2 regions of the Variovorax sp. ISS6 genome follow, and region 2 is predicted to be linked to the other one. Evidence: riboswitches for the same ligand, from Rfam matches in the RefSeq annotation. Region 2 holds a riboswitch; the other holds the start of a gene.
What was found. A riboswitch is a leader RNA that binds a small molecule or an ion and turns the genes downstream of it on or off. The one in region 2 is predicted to bind thiamine pyrophosphate.
Positions count from the first base shown of each region.

Region 1: another riboswitch for thiamine pyrophosphate. It lies ahead of AC1HIL_RS18500 (purine-cytosine permease family protein); the one in region 2 lies ahead of thiC (phosphomethylpyrimidine synthase ThiC).

Region 1 covers NZ_JAWRZC010000001.1:3,973,508-3,983,035, reverse strand. Annotated here, with positions in the region: gene AC1HIL_RS18525 (LysR family transcriptional regulator) at 1-468, opposite strand, end outside; gene AC1HIL_RS18520 (Bug family tripartite tricarboxylate transporter substrate binding protein) at 554-1,555, shown strand; gene AC1HIL_RS18515 (aromatic ring-hydroxylating dioxygenase subunit alpha) at 1,552-2,778, shown strand; gene AC1HIL_RS18510 (PDR/VanB family oxidoreductase) at 2,775-3,749, shown strand; gene AC1HIL_RS18505 (adenylate/guanylate cyclase domain-containing protein) at 3,746-5,614, opposite strand; TPP riboswitch at 5,780-5,882, shown strand; gene AC1HIL_RS18500 (purine-cytosine permease family protein) at 5,959-7,299, shown strand; gene thiD (bifunctional hydroxymethylpyrimidine kinase/phosphomethylpyrimidine kinase) at 7,238-8,092, opposite strand; gene AC1HIL_RS18490 (FAD-dependent oxidoreductase) at 8,137-9,222, shown strand; gene thiS (sulfur carrier protein ThiS) at 9,228-9,425, shown strand; gene AC1HIL_RS18480 (thiazole synthase) at 9,449-9,528, shown strand, end outside.
Region 2 covers NZ_JAWRZC010000001.1:153,482-163,009, reverse strand. Annotated here, with positions in the region: gene iaaH (indoleacetamide hydrolase) at 1-1,337, shown strand, start outside; gene AC1HIL_RS00770 (response regulator transcription factor) at 1,339-2,091, opposite strand; gene AC1HIL_RS00765 (YchJ family protein) at 2,256-2,702, shown strand; TPP riboswitch at 2,755-2,860, shown strand; gene thiC (phosphomethylpyrimidine synthase ThiC) at 2,952-4,832, shown strand; gene AC1HIL_RS00755 (HAD family hydrolase) at 5,141-5,830, shown strand; gene AC1HIL_RS00750 (thioredoxin family protein) at 5,940-6,266, shown strand; gene AC1HIL_RS00745 (LysR family transcriptional regulator) at 6,254-7,171, opposite strand; gene AC1HIL_RS00740 (D-2-hydroxyacid dehydrogenase family protein) at 7,242-8,240, shown strand; gene AC1HIL_RS00735 (hypothetical protein) at 8,237-8,698, shown strand; gene AC1HIL_RS00730 (helix-turn-helix transcriptional regulator) at 8,768-9,528, shown strand, end outside.

The DNA of each region.
Region 1 (9,528 bases), 3.8 Mb from region 2:
CGGCAGCACGGCGACATCGAAATCGCCCTTGCGCAGCCGCTCGGTCAGCGTGAGGAAGGAGCTGGTCTCCCAGTACAGCCGCACGCGCGAACCGCAGGCCACGAGCTCGTTGGCCAGCCGCGGCAGCAGCAGGTGGCTCGCGTAGTCGCCGCCCGAGATGCGGAAGATGCGCTGCGAATGCTCGGGCTGGAAGCGGTCGTCGGGCTCGAGCATGGCCGACAGGTCGGCCAGCACGCGCTCGACCTGGCCCGCGAGCGCCGTGGCGCGCGCGGTGGGCTGCACGCCGTGCGCGGTGCGCGTGAACAGCGGGTCGTCGAAGGTCTCGCGCAGCCGGTTGAGCGAGGCGCTCACCGCGGGCTGGCTCAGGAACAGGCGCGTCGCCGCGCGCGACACGCTGCGCTCGCGCATCAGCGCATCGAAGGTCCGCAGCATGCCGACGTCGAGGCTGCGGATATCACGTCGGGCCATATCTCATATCCAAAGCTTCGAATTGCCCGGGGCACGGGCGGTACTTATCGTCGGGTCCACAAGTACAGCACGACCTGGAGACACGATGAATCCGTTGCGACCCCAGCCGACGCGCCGACGCGCGCTCGGCCTTCTCGGCGCCGTCATGGCCGGCGCCGCCGGCCCGGCCTTCGCGCAGGCGAGTCCGCCCAACTTCCCGACCCGCGTGGTGCGCATCATCCCCTTCGGCTCGGGCGGCGGGCCGATGGACTCGATCGCGCGCATCTACGCCGAGAAGCTCAAGGCGCGCTGGAACCAGCCGGTGATCGTCGAGCCCCGGCCCGGCGCCAGCGGCACCATCGCCGCCGACGCGGTCGCCAAGGCGGCGCCCGACGGCTACACGGTGCTGCTGACGCTGCCGCTCACGCACATCAACAACGTGGTGCTGCAGCCGCGCCTGCCCTACGACCCGGTGAAGGACTTCGAGCCGCTGTCGCAGCTCGCGACCGGCGGGCCGATGCTGATCGCGCGCGCCTCGGCGCCGTTCTCGAACGTGCGCGAGTTCGTCGCCTACGCCAAGGCGCACCGCGGCATCAGCTACGGCACCTGGGGCAACGGCTCGAACGCCCACCTGTTCGGCGAGCTGCTCGCGCGCCAGGCCGGCATCGACCTGATCCACGTGCCCTACAAGGCCGAGGCGGCCGCGCACAACGACCTGTTCGGCGAGGCGCTGGGCGTGGCCTGGGCCAACCCGGCCACCGCGCGCGGGCTGGCCCAGGCCGGCCGCATCAAGGTGCTGGGCATCACCGGAAGGCGCCGCGTGCGCTCGATGCCCGAGGTGCCGACCTTCGCCGAGCAGGGCTTCGCGGGCTTCGACCTCGACAGCTGGATCGGCGTCTACGCGCCCGCGAAGACGCCGCAGCCGGTGCTCGACGAATGGGTCGCCGCGCTGCAGGCGGTCACGCGCCAGCCCGACGTGCAGGAGCGGCTGGCCGGCTACGGCTTCGAGCCGCTGGGCAGCACGCCGGCCGAGTTCCGCGCCGGCCAGAAAGCCGATTTCCCCCGTGTCGCGGACCTGATCAAGGCCGCAGGAGTCACCCCCGAATGAGCACCGTCCTTCCCTCCTCCTCTTCCACGGCCGAATGGCAGCCGGTCGCCTTCGACACCGGCACCGCCTACGGCCGCAAGCCGCCGAGCCACAAGGCCGAGCTGACCGAGGTCGGCGCCGGCACGCCGATGGGCGAGCTGCTGCGGCGCTACTGGCATCCCATCGGGCTGGCCGCCGATGCCAGCGACACGCCGCGCCAGGTGCGCGTGCTCGGCGAGGACCTGATCCTGTTCCGCGACAAGACCGGCCGGCCCGGCCTGGTGCACTGGCGCTGCGCCCACCGCGGCGCCTCGCTCTACTACGGCCGCGTGGAGGAAGGCGGCATCCGCTGCTGCTACCACGGCTGGATGTTCGACGTGCAGGGCCACTGCGTCGACCAGCCCTGCGAGCCCGAGAACGGCGCGCGCACGCGCGGACGCGTGCGCCAGCCCTGGTACCCGGTCGAGGAGCGCTACGGCCTGGTCTGGGCCTACCTCGGCCCGGCCGAGAAGAAGCCGGTGCTGCCGCGCTACGACTGCCTGGAGGTGCTCGACGAGGGCGAGACGCTCGAGGCCGACGACAACAGCATCGGCGGCGGCGGGCCGCGGATCATTCCCTGCAACTGGCTGCAGCACTACGAGAACGTGGCCGACCCCTTCCACGTGCCGGTGCTGCACGGCAGCTTCAGCGGCACCCAGTTCGTGGCGCTGATGGGCCAGATGCCCGAGGTGAACTTCGAGAGCACCGAGACCGGCGTGATGATCACCTCGATCCGCCGGCTCGAGGACGGCCGCGTGTTCCGCCGCGTGGCCGGGCCGGTGCTGCCGACCCTGCGCGTGGTGCCGAACCCGCGCGTGGCGGCCTATGGCCGGGTCGAGTCGATCGGCTGGGTGCTGCCGATCGACGACCACAGCTTCCGCATCTACACCGTGGGCCGGGTGAAGCAGCCCGGCGATCTCGCGCGGGTGCGCTCGCGCCTCAACGGCAAGCTGTGGGAGGAGCTCAGCGAGGAGGAGCACCGCCGCTTTCCCGGCGACTACGAAGCACAGGTGAGCCAGGGCGCGATCACCGCGCATTCGGAGGAGCACCTGGCGAGTTCCGACCGCGGCATCGTGATGCTGCGCCGGCTGCTGCAGCGCCAGCTCGACGCGCTGCGCGAGGGCCGCGACCCGGCCGGCGTGAGCTTCGACGCCGACGCGCCGCCGGTGCGCTTCGAGGCCGGCAACTTCCTGCAGGGCGAATGACCGCGGCCGTCGAACGCATCGCGGTGCGCGTCGCGCGCAAGACGATCGAGGCCGAGGGCATCGCGGGCTTCCGGCTCGAGGCGGCCGACGGCGGCGCGCTGCCGCCCTTCGAGGCCGGCGCGCACATCGAGGTGCTGCTGCCCGGCGGCCTGGTGCGGCCCTACTCGCTGTGCAACCCGCCCGCGCAGGCGCCCGGCCACTACGAGATCGGCGTGCTGCGCGAGGCGGCATCGCGCGGCGGCTCGCGCGCGCTGCACGAGGCGGTGGCCGAAGGCACGCTGCTGCAGGTCGGCGCGCCGCGCAATCTGTTCGCGCTCGATGAAGCGGCCGATCACAGCCTGCTGCTGGCCGGCGGCATCGGCATCACGCCGCTGCTCGCGATGGCGCACCGGCTCGCCGCGCTGGGTCGCGATTTCGCGCTGCACTGCTGCAGCCGCAGCGCGGCGCGCGCGGCCTACCGCGAGCGGCTGCGGGCGGCGGCCTTCGCCGACCGGGTGTTCTTCCACGACGACGACGGCCCGCCCGCACAGCGCATCGACCTGGCCGCCACCATCGGCGAACCGGCGCCTGGGCGCCAGCTCTACGTCTGCGGGCCGAACGGATTCATCGAAGCGGTGCGCGCCACGGCCCGCGCGCGCGGCTGGCCCGAGGGGCGCGTGCATTTCGAATGCTTCGCGGGCACGCTGCCGCCCGTCGAAGAGGCCGGCAGCTTCGAGGTGCAGCTGCGCAGCAGCGGCCGCGTGGTGCGCGTGCCGGCCGCGCTCAGCGTGGTGGATGCGCTCGCGGCCGAGGGCATCGAGATCCCGGTGTCCTGCGCCCAGGGCGTATGCGGCACCTGCCTCACGCGCGTGCTCGAGGGCGAGGTCGCGCACCACGACCTGTTTCTCACGCCCGCCGAGCAGGCGGCCAACGACCAGTTCCTGCCCTGCTGCTCGCGCGCGCGCTCGCCGCGGCTGGTGCTCGATCTCTAGGGTGCCTCTTTCTCCTCGAGCAGTTCGTGGAGCACCATGCGCGTCTGCCGGCCGCGCAGCGCCACCTGCTCCTCGATGCGGCGCGTGGGCAGCCGCCCCGCGAGCCCCGCATGGGTGGTGTCGGACATCAGCGTGCGCGTGCCCAGCTCCTTGTTGCTGCCCTCGATGCGGCTTGCCGCGTTGATCACGTCGCCGAGCGCGGTGTAGGAGAGCCGGTCGCTCGAGCCGAGCACGCCGGCGATCACCACCCCGGTGTGCATGCCGATGCGCGTGTGGAAGGGCTGCAGCCCCTCGGCCTGCCAGCGGCGATTGAGCTCGGCCATCTCGGCATGCAGCTCGAGCGCCGCGAGGCAGGCGCGGTACTCCGCATCGGGGAGTTCGAGCGGCGCGCCCCACAGCACCATGATGCCGTCGCCCATGTACTTGTCGACCACGCCGCCATGGCGCGCGAACACGCGCTGCGCGAGGTTGAAGTACTCGGTGAGCTGGCGCACCAGCAGGTCGGCCGGCATCGACTCGGCGATGCTCGTGAAGCCCTCGACGTCGGTGAACATCGCCGTGATGCGGCGCGGCGAGCCGCCGGGCGCCAGCGCATGGCCCTCGGCCACGAGCTGGCGGATCAGGTGCACCGGCACGAACTTGCTGAAGGCCCGCAGGCTGCGCGCGGAGTCGTCGAGCGCCTGGTTCAGGTGCTGGATCTCGAGCACGCGGCTGGGCTGCTGCGGCAGGTCGTCGAGCTCGAGCCGGCCGATGCGGCGCGCGGTCTGCGACAGGTTCTCGATCGGCGCGGTCACCAGCTTCGACAGCCGCAGCGAGATGAAGAGCGCGAAGGCCAGGAAGGCCAGGGTCAGCAGCAGGCCCCAGCGCACCAGGCGCTCGAGGCCGGCGAGCAGCTCGGCCTCGGGCTCCCAGCTGATCAGTTCCCAGCCCGTGGGGCCGATGCGCGAGGACTCGACCCGGTAGCGCTCGCCCGCATGGGTGACCACGAAGCTCTCGTCCTCGACGTTCTCCGAGATGCCGTGCGCCAGCATGTGGGCATGCACCGCGCCGAGCACGCCGCCCTCGGGCAGGCGCAGTTCGCGCACCGGATCGGGATGGTCGCTGCGCGCCAGCACATGGTGGTCGTCGCTCAGCAGCACGCTCTGGCCCGGGCCGCGGCTGCCGAACTGGCGCACCAGCGTCGACAGGTGGCCCAGCGACAGGTGGCCGACCACCACCAGCGACTGCAGGTGCCGCCCTTCCCCGTCGAGCCGCTCGGCCGGCTGGGCGTAGCTCACGCCGAGCTCCTCGCCGTCGTCGAAACGGAACGGCGGCGTCCACACCGGCGCCTTCCGTGCCAGCGCCTCGCGGTACCAGGCGCGCTCGGTGGCGTCGTGGTCGCTGCGGAAGGATTCGATGCGCATGGTCGCGAAGCGCTGGCGCGGGTCGCCGCCCTCGATGTCGACCGAGCGCTTGTATGCCCAGGTCTCGGTGCTGAAGGCCGGATCGCGCACCACCTGGCGGATCGCCGACACCGGGTAGCGCTCGGCCATCAGCAGATGGCCGTCGTCGCTGGCCACGCCGAGGCTGTCGAGCTCGGTCGCTTCCTCGAGCAGGGTCCACAGCATCTCGGCACTGCGCTCGCCGTCCTCGCCCAGCGGATGCAGGCTCGGCGAATCGCCGACGGCATGCACCACCGCCTGGGTCTTGGCGAGGAAGGCCAGCACGTTGTCCTCGACGCGGTCATGGCTCACCTTGTGCGCCGACTCGCCGACGCGCGACACCAGCCGCTGCGCGCCCCAGTAGCCGAGCGCCACCAGCAGCAGCGACTGGACCAGCGCGACGGCGCAGACGATGGTGCCGACGTCGACCCGGAAGCGCCTCATGCGCGTGGCGGCCGAGGCTTTGGCGGCGGGATCCGTGGAGCCCGGGGGCGGCGTTGCTTCTGTCATGCATTCCCTTTCGGCGCGTTCGGATGCGCCTGCATTTGTTGTGGCGCGGATTGTCTTCGGCCGCGCGCATAGCCCCCACGGCCCGGCGGGACTAAAATGGCGCTTCGCTAGGGGTGTTGGGTCGGCTTGCCGACCCGGCTGAGAAAGTCCCTTTGAACCTGATTGAGGTAATCCTCGCGCAGGGAAGCTGGTCCGGCGGCCTGTCACGTTCTCTCGCGTGCCAGCCGCGCCGCTGGAGCCTCGCCCACCTGCCAAACCTTTTGCCCGGAGCAAAACGGATGGCACACGACGACACATCGAATCCTCTCGCCAACGAGGCGCTGACGCCGCTGCCGGCGTCGCAGCGCGTCTTCGGCTGGCACGACCATGCCTCGCTCTGGTTCAGCCTGGGCGTGGGCCTGCTGGTGATGCAGATCGGCGCCTACCTGGTGCCGGCCGTGGGCACGCGCGACGCGGCGATCGCGATCGCGCTGGGTTCCTGCCTCGGCGCCGCGCTGCTGGCCTGGACCGCGCGCCTGGGCTGCGAGAGCGGCCTGGCCAGCGCGGGCCTGATGCATGCCACCTACGGCAGCGCCTTCGCGCGGCTGCCGGTGCTGCTCAACATCGTGCAGCTGGTGGGCTGGACCACCTTCGAGCTGGTGATCATGCGCGAGGGCACGCAGGCCATCGGCCAGTCGGTGGCCGGGCCATGGCTGGGCAGCGCCTGGGGCGGCGTGGCGGCCACGCTGCTGTGGGGCGCGGTGCTGCTGGCGCTGCTCGCGGGCTCGATGGTGAAGCTGGTGCGGCGCTTCGTGAGCCGCTTCGGGCTGCCGCTGGTGGTGCTGTCGCTGCTGTGGCTCAGCTGGCAGTTCGCAACCCAGTTGCATGCCAAGGGCTTCGATGCCTTCTGGTCGCGCCCGGGCGACGGCAGCATGGGCATGTTCGGCGCCCTCGACCTCGTGATCGCGATGCCGGTGTCGTGGCTGCCGCTGGTGGCCGACTATGCGCGGCACGGCAAGCGCAGCGCCGGCGGGCTGGGCAGCGCCTTCAGCGGTACCTGGATCGGCTATGCGCTGGCCAACATCTGGTGCTATGCGCTGGGCGTGATGGTGGTCAGCGTGGCCGAGCCCGGCACCAGCCTGGTCACGGCACTGCTGCTGGCGCAGGGCGGGCTGGTGGCGCTGGGACTGATCCTGATCGACGAGCTCGACAACGCCTATGGCGACGTCTATTCGGGCTCGGTCTCCACCCACAGCCTGCTGCCGCGCTGGAGCGTGAAGCGCTGGGGCCTGCTGCTGGCCGCGCTGTGCATCGCGCTCGCGCTGGTGCTGCCGATGCACACGCTCGAGCCCTTCCTGTTGCTGCTGAGCTCGGTGTTCGTGCCGCTCTACGGCGTGATCCTCGGGCGGCTGGGCGGCGGCCGCGCGGTGGCGCCGGCCGGCGCCCGCCCCAAGGTCGACCTGGCGGCGGCGCTGATCTGGATCGCGGGCATCGCGGCCTACCACGCGCTCGCGAAATGGGCGCCACAGTTCGGCTCGGCGCTGCCGACGCTGGCGCTGACCTTCGCGCTGGCCTGGCTCAGCCGGCCGAAGCCCGCAGCGGCAGGCGCTGCGTCGGCACTGGCGCAAAGCCGTGGTTGAGCGGGCCATGACCGGCGCCGACCCGAACGTCGACTGCGGCCGCCATCGCGCCGAGGATGTAGGCGCGCGCGCGCTCCACCGCCTCGGGCAGCGCCGCGCCCAGTGCCAGGTGCGCGGCGATGGCCGACGACAGCGTGCAGCCGGTGCCGTGCAGGTTGCGGCTCTCGATGCGGCGCGAGGCCAGGCGCGTGCGCTCGCCACTGGATTGCAGCAGCACGTCGACCACCTCGCTGCCTGGCAGGTGGCCGCCCTTGAGCAACACGGCGCGCGCGCCGAGCCCCAGCAGCTCGTCGGCCGCGCCGTCGAGCGCGCCGATGCCGTCGATCGCATGGCCGATCAGCAGGGCCGCCTCGTCGAGGTTGGGCGTGATCACCGCGGCGCGCGGGAACAGTTCGCGCACCAGCACCTGCACCGTCTCGGCCGCGATCAGGCGGTCGCCGCTGGTGGCGACCATCACGGGGTCGAGCACCACGTTCGGCAGGCGGTAGTGGTCGATGGCCCAGGCCACGACCTCGACCACCTCGGGCGCATGCAGCATGCCGAGCTTGACCGCGTCGACGCCGATGTCCTCGACCACGGCCTGGATCTGTGCCTTGAGGAAGGCCGGCGGCACGCCGTGGATGCCCGTGACGCCGAGCGTGTTCTGCGCGGTGAGCGCGGTGATGGCCGTCATGCCGTAGCAGCCGAGGGCCGCGAAGGTCTTGAGATCGGCCTGGATGCCGGCACCGCCGCCGCTGTCGGAGCCTGCGATCGAGAGCACGCGCGCATAGCGCTGGGTGGGTCCTTGGGTCATGCCGAAAATTATCGACGCGATTCGAAGGTGCAAGGAGCATGGCGATGAAGCTGCCCTTCCGATCGGTGGCGATCCTCGGCGCGGGCCTCATGGGCCGGCTGATGGCCGTGACGCTCGCGCGGGCCGGCTGCCGCGTCGACCTCCACGAGGCCGGCAGTGCCGAGGCCGAAGGCGCGGCGGCGCGCGTGGCCGCGGCCATGCTCGCGCCGCTGGCCGAGTCGGCGGTGGCGCCGGTGCCGCTGGTGCGCATGGGCCACCACGCACTGTCGCGCTGGCCCGAGCTGCTCGCGCCGCTGGCGCGGCCGGTGTTCTTCCAGCGCGAAGGCACGCTGGTGCTGTGGCACCGGCAGGATGCGAACGAGGCCGCGCGGCTCGCGCGCGTGCTGGCCCACACCGGCACGCAGGTGCCCGAGCTGGCGCCGATGCGCACGCTCGATGGCGCGGGCATCGAGGCGCTCGAGCCCTCGCTGGGCCGGCGTTTCGCCAGCGGCCTGTTCCTGCCGGGCGAAGGCCAGCTCGACAACCGCGCGCTGCTGGCCGCGCTGCTCGCGACGCTGCAGGCCGACGACAAGGTCACGCTGCACTGGCAATCGCCGCGCGCGCCCGAGGACTTCGCGCCCGGTTCGCCGGGCCAGCCCGACTGGCTGATCGACTGCCGCGGCCTCGGCGCCCGGCCGCAGTGGAACGCGCTGCGCGGCGTGCGCGGCGAGGTGATCCGCGTGCATGCGCCCGACGTGACGCTGGCGCGGCCCACGCGGCTCGTGCATCCGCGCTATCCGCTCTACATCGCGCCCAAGCCCGAAGGCCTGTTCGTGATCGGCGCGACCGAGATCGAATCGGACGACATGTCGCCCGCGAGCGTGCGCTCCACGCTCGAGCTGCTCAGTGCCGCCTACGCAGTGCACAGCGGCTTCGCCGAGGCGCGCATCGTCGAGATCGCGACGCAGTGCCGCCCCACCCTGCCCGACAACCTGCCCGCGCTGCGTCAGCCGCGGCCGCGCGTGCTGCAGATCAACGGCCTGTACCGCCACGGTTTCATGATCGCGCCCGCGCTGCTCGACGCCGCGATGGAGTGGCTCGCGCAGGGCCGCTCGCCGCTCGCGCAAGGCTTCGGCCTGGAGACCCCATGACGACGATGAACATCCTGATCAACGACAAGCCCTTCGCGCTGCCCGAGCACGCCACGCTGACCGACGCACTCGCCGCGCTGAATGCCACGCCGCCCTTCGCGGTGGCCGTGAACCGCGAGTTCGTGCCGCGCTCGGCCTATGCCGCGCGCGCGCTGCGGCCCGACGACCGCGTCGAGGTGATCCGCCCGGTGACGGGCGGCTGAACGCATTGATGGAGACAAGACCGATGACCACGACCCCGAACGATCCGCTGGTGCTCTACGGCGAGACCTTCCACAGCCGCCTGCTGCTGGGCACCGCGCGCTA
Region 2 (9,528 bases):
TCGCGCAGGCCAGGGCGAAGGCCAATCTCAACGCCTTCATCACGCTCGACGAACAGGGCGCGCTCGCGGCTGCGCGCGCCGCCGATGCCGCGCGCAAGCCGGGCGCGGCCTGCAAGCCGCTCGATGGCCTGCCGGTGGCGATCAAGGACAACATCCAGGTGCGCGGCCTGCCCGCCAGCGCCGGCACGCCCGCGCTCAAGGGTTTCGTGCCGGCGGCCGACGCGCCGGTGGTCGCGAAGCTGCGCGCGGCCGGTGCCATCGTGCTGGGCAAGACCCACATGCACGAGCTGGCCTTCGGCGTCACCGGCTACAACCCGGCCTTCCCCTCGGGCCCCGAGGTCGGCGTGCGCAATGCCTACGACCCGCGCCGCATCGCGGGCGGCTCCTCCTCGGGCAATGGCGCGGCGCTGGGCGCGCGCATGGTGTCGGCCGCGCTGGGCACCGACACCGGCGGCTCGGTGCGCATTCCCTGTGCCTTCAACGGCTGCGCGTCGCTTCGGCCCTCGATGGGGCGCTATCCGCAGCAGGGCATCGCGCCGATCTCGCACACGCGCGACACCGCCGGCCCGATGGCGCTGTCGGTGGCCGACCTGGTGCTGCTCGACCGCGCGATCGCGGGCGGCGCGGCGGTGCGTCCCGCCGACCTGAAGCGCGTGCGGCTCGGCGTGGTGCCGGCCTTCTTCGCCAACCTCGATGCCGACACCCGTGCCGCCACCGATGCCGCGCTGGCCAAGCTGCGCGCGGCCGGCGTCACGCTGGTCGAGCTCGAGATGCCGAAGCTCGCCGAACTCAACGGCGCGGTGGGCTTCCCGGTCGCGCTCTACGAGGCGAACGACGACATGGCGGCCTACCTCGCGAAGTACGACACGGGCATCGACCTCAAGCAGCTCGCCGCGGGCATCGCCAGCCCCGACGTCAAGGGCACCTTCGACGGCCTGGTGCTGCCGCGCAAGCTGCCGGCCGCGAACGGCACGGTCGACGCCAGGCCGGCCTACGACAACGCGATGCGCGTGGCGCGCCCGGCGCTGCAGAAGCTCTACCGCGACACCTTCACGAAGCACCGGCTCGACGCGCTGGTGTTCCCGACCGTGCCGCAGGTGGCGCTGCTGGCCGCGCCCGAGGCCAGCAGCCCCGAGAACTTCGGCGCGCTGATCCAGAACACCGACCCCGGCAGCAACGCCGGCATCCCGGGGCTGCAACTGCCCTCGGCGCTGGGCGCGACCAGCGGCCTGCCGATCGGGCTCGAGCTCGACGGCCCCGCGGGCAGCGACCGCCGCCTGCTGGCGCTGGGCCTGGCGATCGAGCCGCTGCTCGGACGGCTGCCGGCGGCGAAGTAGTTCAATCGCGCGGCAACACGCCCGCGAGCGCCGAACGGCGCTCGATGCCGAGCTTGTCGAAGATGCGCCGCAGGTAGGTGCGCACCGTGGGCACGCCCACCGCCATGCGGCGCGCGATGTCCTTGTCGGTGAGCCCTTCGCGCACCGCGCGCGCCACCTGCTGCTCGCGCGCGCTGAGGCTGGCCCAGGGCGAGGCGGCGATGTCCTGCGCCGCGGCGCGGGGTGCCTGCGCGCGCTGCCGGGCCCGCAGCAGCGCGCCCGCGAAGGCGGGCTCGATCAGGTCGAGCATCAGCGTCTCGCGCGCGCCGAAATCGCCGCGCTCCTTGCGGCGCCAGATGCGCAGGTCGCCGAGCGCGCGCTCGCCGTCGAAGGTGTGAAGGTTCAGGCCCCAGTGCAGGCCGTCGCGCGCGAGGAAGTCGTTGAAGAAGGGCGTGCGCATCAGTTCGCGCTGCGGCATCACCTCGGTCACGCGCGTGGCGCGGCGGCGCGACTGCAGCACGAAGGTGATCGGGTCGTGGTGCTGGTGCCACTGCGCATAGGTGTCGAGGTTGGCCGGCGCCATGTTGATCGCCACGCGCGAGCCGAAGCCGCCGCGCTCGGCGTCCCAGACGAAGGACGCGAACTGGTCGGCCCGCAGCAGGCCGAGCAGCGCATGGCCGAGGCGCTCGCGGATCTCGCGCTCGCCGCATTCGTCGCGCGCGAGCAGCGTGAACACGCCGCGCAGGGCCTGCTGTTCGGAAGCGCTCAGGTACATGGCCGTTGTTCCTCGATGGTGTGCGTTGTCTTCCCGTGGTCAACCCCGGTCTCCGGGGCGCCACGTTAGCGGGTAGCAAGCGGCACGCCAAGGGTGGATGCCCGCGGCCCCAGGGCTTGCCCTCTGGAGGCCCCTGCCCGCACGGTGTTCCAATAGGGGCCTCCATGCCCAGCGTTCCCGATCCCTCCACCGCACCCTGCCCCTGCGGCCGCACCGACCGCCGCGACAAGCCCATCGCCTACGCGATGTGCTGCGGCCGCTACCTCGACGACTTCGAGCACACCCCCGCCCCCGATGCCGAATCGCTGATGCGTTCGCGCTATACGGCCTTCGTGCGCGAGCGTGCCGAGTACCTGCTCGGCACCTGGCACGCGAGCACGCGGCCGGCCTCGCTCGACTTCGAGCCCGGCGTGCGCTGGCTCGGGCTCGACGTGCGCGGCCGCTCGATGAGCGATGCCGACCATGCCGAGGTCGAGTTCGTCGCGCGCCAGCGCGGCGCCTCCGGCACGGCCTCGCGGCTGCACGAGCGCAGCCGCTTCGTGCGCGAGTCCGACGACGCGGGCCTGTCGCGCTGGTACTACGTCGACGGCGACCTGCAAGCCCGGGCCTGATACCCCGCATTGACGCGGGCGGTTGACGGCGAACGCCGGCGCTCGCACAATCGGCCCCGCTCCGGGGTGCACGCATGTGGCGTGCTGAGATGGCAAAGCTGCCGACCCGCGAACTTGATCCGGGTCATACCGGCGTAAGAAGAGCTGCACTCCCTGGCTTCGGTCCGTCGTCCCTCCCCACCCGGGATGGCGCCCACAGCCCACCGAGCGATTGCGGAGCACCCTTTCCATCCACAAGGAGTGCCCCGCATGAATGCCCCCGACAAGTTCACCTCCCTGCTCTCGCTCACGCGCGAGCCCTTCCCCGCGTCGCACAAGTGCGTCATCCCCGGCAGCCGGCCCGACCTGTTCGTGCCGGTGCGCGACGTGAAGCTCACCAACGGCGAGACCGTGTCGCTCTACGACACCTCGGGTCCCTACACCGACCCGAAGGTCGAGATCGACGTGCGCCGCGGCCTGCCCGACGTGCGCGGTGCCTGGATCGCCGAGCGCGGCGACACCGAGAGCTACGAGGGGCGCGTGCACCATGCGCTCGACGACGGCGCCAAGAACGAGGACCGCGACGCGCAGCGCCTGGCCGAGCTGCGCGCCGGCGCCTCGGCGCTGCAACGCACGCCGCGCCGCGCGAAGTCGGGCGCCAACGTCACGCAGATGCACTACGCGCGCCGCGGCATCGTCACGCCCGAGATGGAGTACGTGGCGCTGCGCGAGAACGGCAAGCGCGAGTGGATGGCCGAGTACCTCGCCAACGAGGAGCGCGCCAGGCGCGTGGCCGGCAACCCGATGGGCGCGAGCATCCCGCGCATCATCACGCCCGAGTTCGTGCGCGACGAGGTGGCGCGCGGCCGCGCGATCATTCCCGCCAACATCAACCACCCCGAGGTGGAGCCGATGGCGATCGGGCGCAACTTCAAGGTGAAGATCAACGCCAACATCGGCAACTCGGCCGTCACCTCGAGCATCGAGGAGGAAGTGGAGAAGCTGGTGTGGGCGATCCGCTGGGGCGCCGACAACGTGATGGACCTGTCGACCGGCAAGAACATCCACACCACGCGCGACTGGATCGTGCGCAACAGCCCGGTGCCCATCGGCACCGTGCCGATCTACCAGGCGCTCGAGAAGGTGGGCGGCGTGGCCGAGGACCTGACCTGGGAGATCTACCGCGACACGCTGATCGAGCAGGCCGAGCAGGGCGTCGACTACTTCACCATCCACGCCGGGCTGCGGCTGCCGTTCATCCACCTGACGGCCGACCGCATGACCGGCATCGTCTCGCGCGGCGGCTCGATCATGGCGAAGTGGTGCATCGCGCACCACAAGGAGAGCTTCCTCTACACGCACTTCGAGGACATCTGCGACATCATGAAGGCCTACGACGTGAGCTTCTCGCTCGGCGACGGCCTGCGCCCCGGCAGCGGCGCCGATGCCAACGACGAGGCGCAGTTCGCCGAGCTGCGCACCCTCGGCGAGCTCACGCAGATCGCCTGGAAGCACGACGTGCAGACCATGATCGAAGGCCCGGGCCATGTGCCGATGCACATGATCCAGTCGAACATGGACGAGCAGCTCAAGCACTGCCACGAGGCGCCGTTCTACACGCTGGGCCCGCTGACGATCGACATCGCGCCGGGCTACGACCACATCGCGAGCGCGATCGGCGCGGCGATGATCGGCTGGGCCGGCACGGCGATGCTGTGCTACGTGACGCCGAAGGAGCACCTGGGGCTGCCCGACCGCGACGACGTGAAGCAGGGGATCATTGCCTACAAGATCGCGGCGCATGCGGCGGACGTGGCGAAGGGACACCCGGGAGCGCGCTCGCGCGACGATGCGCTGAGCAAGGCGCGCTTCGAGTTCCGCTGGCAGGACCAGTTCAACCTGGGGCTCGATCCGGATACGGCGCGCGAATTCCACGACGAGACGCTGCCGAAGGATTCGAGCAAGGTGGCGCACTTCTGTTCGATGTGCGGGCCGAAGTTCTGCTCGATGAAGATCACGCAGGAGGTGCGTGAGTACGCCGCGGCCAAGGGGGTGGCGGAGGCACTGGCTGTGGAGAAGGGGATGGAGGAGAAGTCGAAGGAGTTCGTGGCGGGTGGGGGGGAGATGTACATCCCTATTCGGGCGGTTTGACTTTTTTGAGGTTGTCGGCCGGGTCTCGCCCCGGCGGGCGAGTCACTTTCTTTTGCTTCGCCAAAAGAAAGTAACCAAAGAAAAGGCGACCCCGCTGTCTGTGTCCCTCCGCTTCGCTGCGGGCAACCTGCGGTGCTCGGAGAAAGCGGGGGTCCGCAGAACTCGCTTCGCTCAGACAGCTGCGGCCCTGATCCCGCCTTCTCCTGCGCTCCTCGGCACAGCCAGAGGGGAGTGGGTCGGGCCATCGCTTCGCTCGGCCATTGCATGGTGGCCGGGCCTTCGCTTTGCTCGGCCGGTACCATCTCCCCATGTCTTCTTTTCCTTTCGCCGCGGTTCTCTTCGACTGCGACGGTGTCCTCGTCGACTCCGAACCCATCACCAACCGCGTGCTTGCCGAGATGCTCGGCGAACTGGGCTGGCCTCTCACCACCGACGAATCGATGCGCATCTTCACCGGCAAGGCGGTGAAGGACGAAGCCGACCTGATCGAGTCGAAGACCGGCTTTCGCATCACGCCCGAATGGCTGCATGGCTTTCGCGAGCGCCGCAACGAGGCGCTCGAGCGGGACCTGACGGCGATTCCGAATGCGCCCGCCGCGGTGCGCGCGCTGTTCGAGCAGCTCGACGGGCGCATCGCCTGCGCCTCGGGCGCGGATCGCTTCAAGGTCGAGCTGCAGCTCGAGAAGGTCGGCATCCTCGAGTGCTTCGCGGGGCGGGTCTTCAGCGGGCACGAGATGCCGCGCTCGAAGCCGGCGCCCGACGTGTACCTCGCGGCGGCGGCGGCGCTGGGCGTGGACCCGAAGCGCTGCGCGGTGGTCGAGGACACGGTCACGGGCGCGATGGCGGGCGTGGCGGCGGGCGCGACGGTGTTCGGCTACAGCACGGGCGAGTCGGGCCACAGCGGGCCCGAGGCGCTGCGCAGCGTCGGCGCGGTGCAGGTGTTCAGCGACATGGCCGAACTGCCGGCACTGCTCGCGGCGCACCGGCCCGTCGGCTGAAGCGAACACCCACCGGCGGCAGGGCTGCCGGCTTTCTGTTCGAATCGAATCACGACCGGCCGCCGGCGGCGGCTGCACACCATCCAATGCCCACCAGGAGCCCCCGCGCATGACCTCCGAGTACAAGACCGAACAGCCCGAACGCAGCGAGATCGACGCCCTGCAAGGCCCCGCGGTGGTCGAGTTCGGCACCAACTGGTGCGGCGTCTGCAAGGCCGCGCAGCCGGACATCGCCGCCGCCTTCGCGCAGCATCCGGGCCTGCGCCACATCAAGGTCGAGGACGGCAGCGGGCGTCCGCTGGGCCGCTCGTTCGGCGTGAAGCTGTGGCCCACGCTGGTGTTCATGCGCGACGGCCGCGAAGTGGCCAAGCTGGTGCGGCCCACCGACAGCGCCTCGATCGCCGAGGCGCTCGCGAAGATCGCTCAGCCGGCCTGAGCGCGCCGGCCGCGCGCCGGCCTGGCCATCGACAGGATCAGGCGGTAGAGCGCCTGCGCGGCGGGCGACAGCACCGCGCCCTTGCGCGACAGCAGCGCGAAGCTGCGCCGCACCGTGGGCCGCGCGAGCGCGATCAGCACGATGCGCGGATAGGTGCCGTCCTGCACGGCCAGCCGGGGCACCACGGCGGCGCCCACGCCCTGCGCCACCAGCCCGACGGCCGTCGAGCTGCGCTGCACCTCGTAGACGAAGGGCAGGTCGAGCCCGCTCGGTGCCAGCGCCGCATCGAGCAGCGGGCGATTGCTGCTGCCCGGCCCGGGCACGATCAGCGCGTGGCCCTCGAGTTGCGACCAGGCGATGCTGCGGCGGCGCGCCAGCGGATGGTCGTCGCGGCAGGCCAGCACGAAGCGGTCGTCCAGCAGCGGCACGCGCTCCAGAGCGGGGTCGTAGGACTCGGCGATGCTGATGCCGAACTCGGCCTCGCGCTGCAGGATCGCGCCCGCCACGCCGGCCGAGGCGTGGTCGAGGATGCGGATGTGGTTGCCCGGGTGCAGCGCGCTGTAGGCCTGGATCACCGCGGGCAGGAACTGCACGCCCACCGTCGGCACGCAGGCCAGCGTCACGTTGCCGCGCGAGGCCTGGCCGGCCTCGCGGATGCCGAGCATGGCCGAGGAGATGTCTGCGAGCAGCCGCCGCGCCTGCGGCAGGAAGTTCTGGCCGATCGCGGTGAGTGCCAGCGAGCGCGTGGTGCGTTCCACCAGCCGTACGCCGAGCACCGCCTCGAGGTTCTGCAGCCGGCGCGTCAGCGCCGTGGAGCTGATGTGCAGCGAATCGGCACCGGCATGGAAGCTGCCGTGCTCCGCCACGGCGAGGAATGCCTGCAGGCCGAGCATGTCCACTTTCATGAGGCGATTGCAGCAATGGTCCAGATAAATTCATTTTACGCAGCCGGGTTGCGGGCACAGAATCCGCCGCATGAACATCACGGTGCTGGACGACTACTTCGACACGCTGCGCACGCTGCCCTGCTTCGCCAAGCTCAAGGGGCACGAGGTGACGGTATGGAACGACCACGTGGACGAGCCCGACGAACTGGTGCGCCGGCTGTCGCAGGCCGACGCGGTGGTGCTGATCCGCGAACGCACCGCGCTGCGCGCGCCGGTGCTCGAGCGGCTGCCGCGGCTGCGGCTGATCAGCCAGCGCAGCGTCTATCCGCACATCGACGTCGAGGCCTGCACGCGGCTGGGCATCGTGCTGTCGTCGGACCAGCACGCGGGCACGCCTTCGTACGCGGCGGCCGAACTCACATGGGCGCTGCTGCTGTGTGCGGCACGGCGGATTCCGCAGCAGATGGCGTCGCTGCAGCGCGGCGGCTGGCAGACCGGCGTGGGCGGCACGTTGCGCGGCAGGACGCTCGGAATCTACGGCTATGGCCGCATCGGGCAGGCGGTGGCGGGCTACGCCGAGGCCTTCGGCATGAAGGTGCGCGTGTGGGCGCGGCCCGAATCGATGGCCCGGGCGCGCGCGGACGGCCGCGAATGCGCGCCCGACCGCGAGAGCTTCTTCGGCGACTGCGACGCGGTCTCGCTCCACATGCGGCTGGTGCCGGCCACGCGCGGCATCGTGCGGCGCGAGGACCTCGCGCGCATGAAGCCCGATGCGATCCTCGTGAACACCAGCCGCGCCGGCCTGATCGAGCCCGGTGCGCTGGTGGCGGCGCTGCGGGCCGGCCGGCCCGGCATGGGCGCGGTCGACGTCTACGAGACCGAGCCGCTGCTCGATCCCGCCGATCCGCTGCTGCGGTTGCCGAACCTGGTCTGCACGCCGCACATCGGCTACGTGACGCGCGAGGAGTACGAGCTGCAGTTCTCCGACGTGTTCGACCAGATCGTGGCCTTTGCCGGCGGGCAGCCGAGCAACGTCGTCAATCCCGAGGTGCTCGGCCGCCTGCGCGCCGCGCCCACTCCGGCATGAACGAGGCGCTGCAGCGGCTCGCCGCCGCGGCCCGGCTGGAGGATGCCGCGCAGGAGCCGCTGCGGCTGCGCTTCGGCTTCGCCTGCGTGCAGCGCGTGCGGCATCTGCTCGAGGCGCCCGAGGCGCTGCAGGGCCTCGACGTGCTCGGCGCGTACCTCGAAGGCCGCGGCAGCCGCGTCGAACTCGCGCAGGCGGCGCAGCGCATGGCGCGTATCGCCGCCAGCCATCCGGGCTCCGGCTCGATCGATGCGTCGGCCCATGCGGCGGTGTCCGCGACCTACGCGGTGTTCCAGGCCGTGGCCGGGCGCGCGCTGCAGGCCGCGGAGTACGCGGCCTACGCCACCGTCTATGCCTATGGCGCCTACGCGATCGCGGACCCCGAGGCCTTCGCCGAGGAGTTCGCGTGGCAGGCCCGGACCTTCGCCGCGTTGAGCCGCGGCCACGCGGCGGCCGCCTGAAGGCCGCCGCGGGTTAATCCCGATCCGCCGCCGCTTCGTGCGGCGCGCCCGCGGGGGGACAATTTCCGCATGCAAGCCATGTGGTGCGTTCCGGCCCTCGCCAGCCAGCAGTCGCTCGACCTGCGGGCCGTGTCGCTGCTGCTCGACGTGCCGCGCGACCTGGCGCCCGCGCGCGCGATGCTGCACTTCCTCAATGCGCTGCTGCCGGTGGAGTACATCTCGCTGGTGCAGCATGCGCCCGATGCACCGGTGCAGATCGAGGGCCACTCCCATGGCGCGGGGGTGCGCAACGTCACGCGCGACTGCTTCGCGCAGTACCGGCGCCACTTCTACGGTTTCGACGATGCGACGGGCATCGCGCAGCGCATGGCGGGCACGGGCGGCGAGGTCGACGAGGTGACGGCGCTGCACATGCATGCCGAGCAGATCCCCGACCCCGGCTGGCGGCGCCAGATCTACGAGCGCGAGCACCTGAGCGACCGGCTCGCGCTGCTCTACCTGCCGGTGGCCCGCGGCCGCGCCTTCTCGGTCAACCTCTACCGGCGCGACTCGATGGGCCGCTTCGCGCCCGGCGAGATCGAGCGCGTGCTCGCGGTCGCGCCGCTGCTGCGGCAGGTGCACCGGCATGCGCTGGGCACCGGCGCGGGCGCGCTCGACATGGACAGCCGCATCGCGCTCGCGCAGGCCCGGCTCGCCGACACGCCGCTGAGCCGCCGCGAGCGCGAGGTCTGCGCGCGCATCGCCTGCGGGCTCACGGCCGACGGCATCGCGGCCGACCTCGACATCGCGCTGTCGAGCGTGCACACGCTGCGCAAGCGCGCCTACGGCAA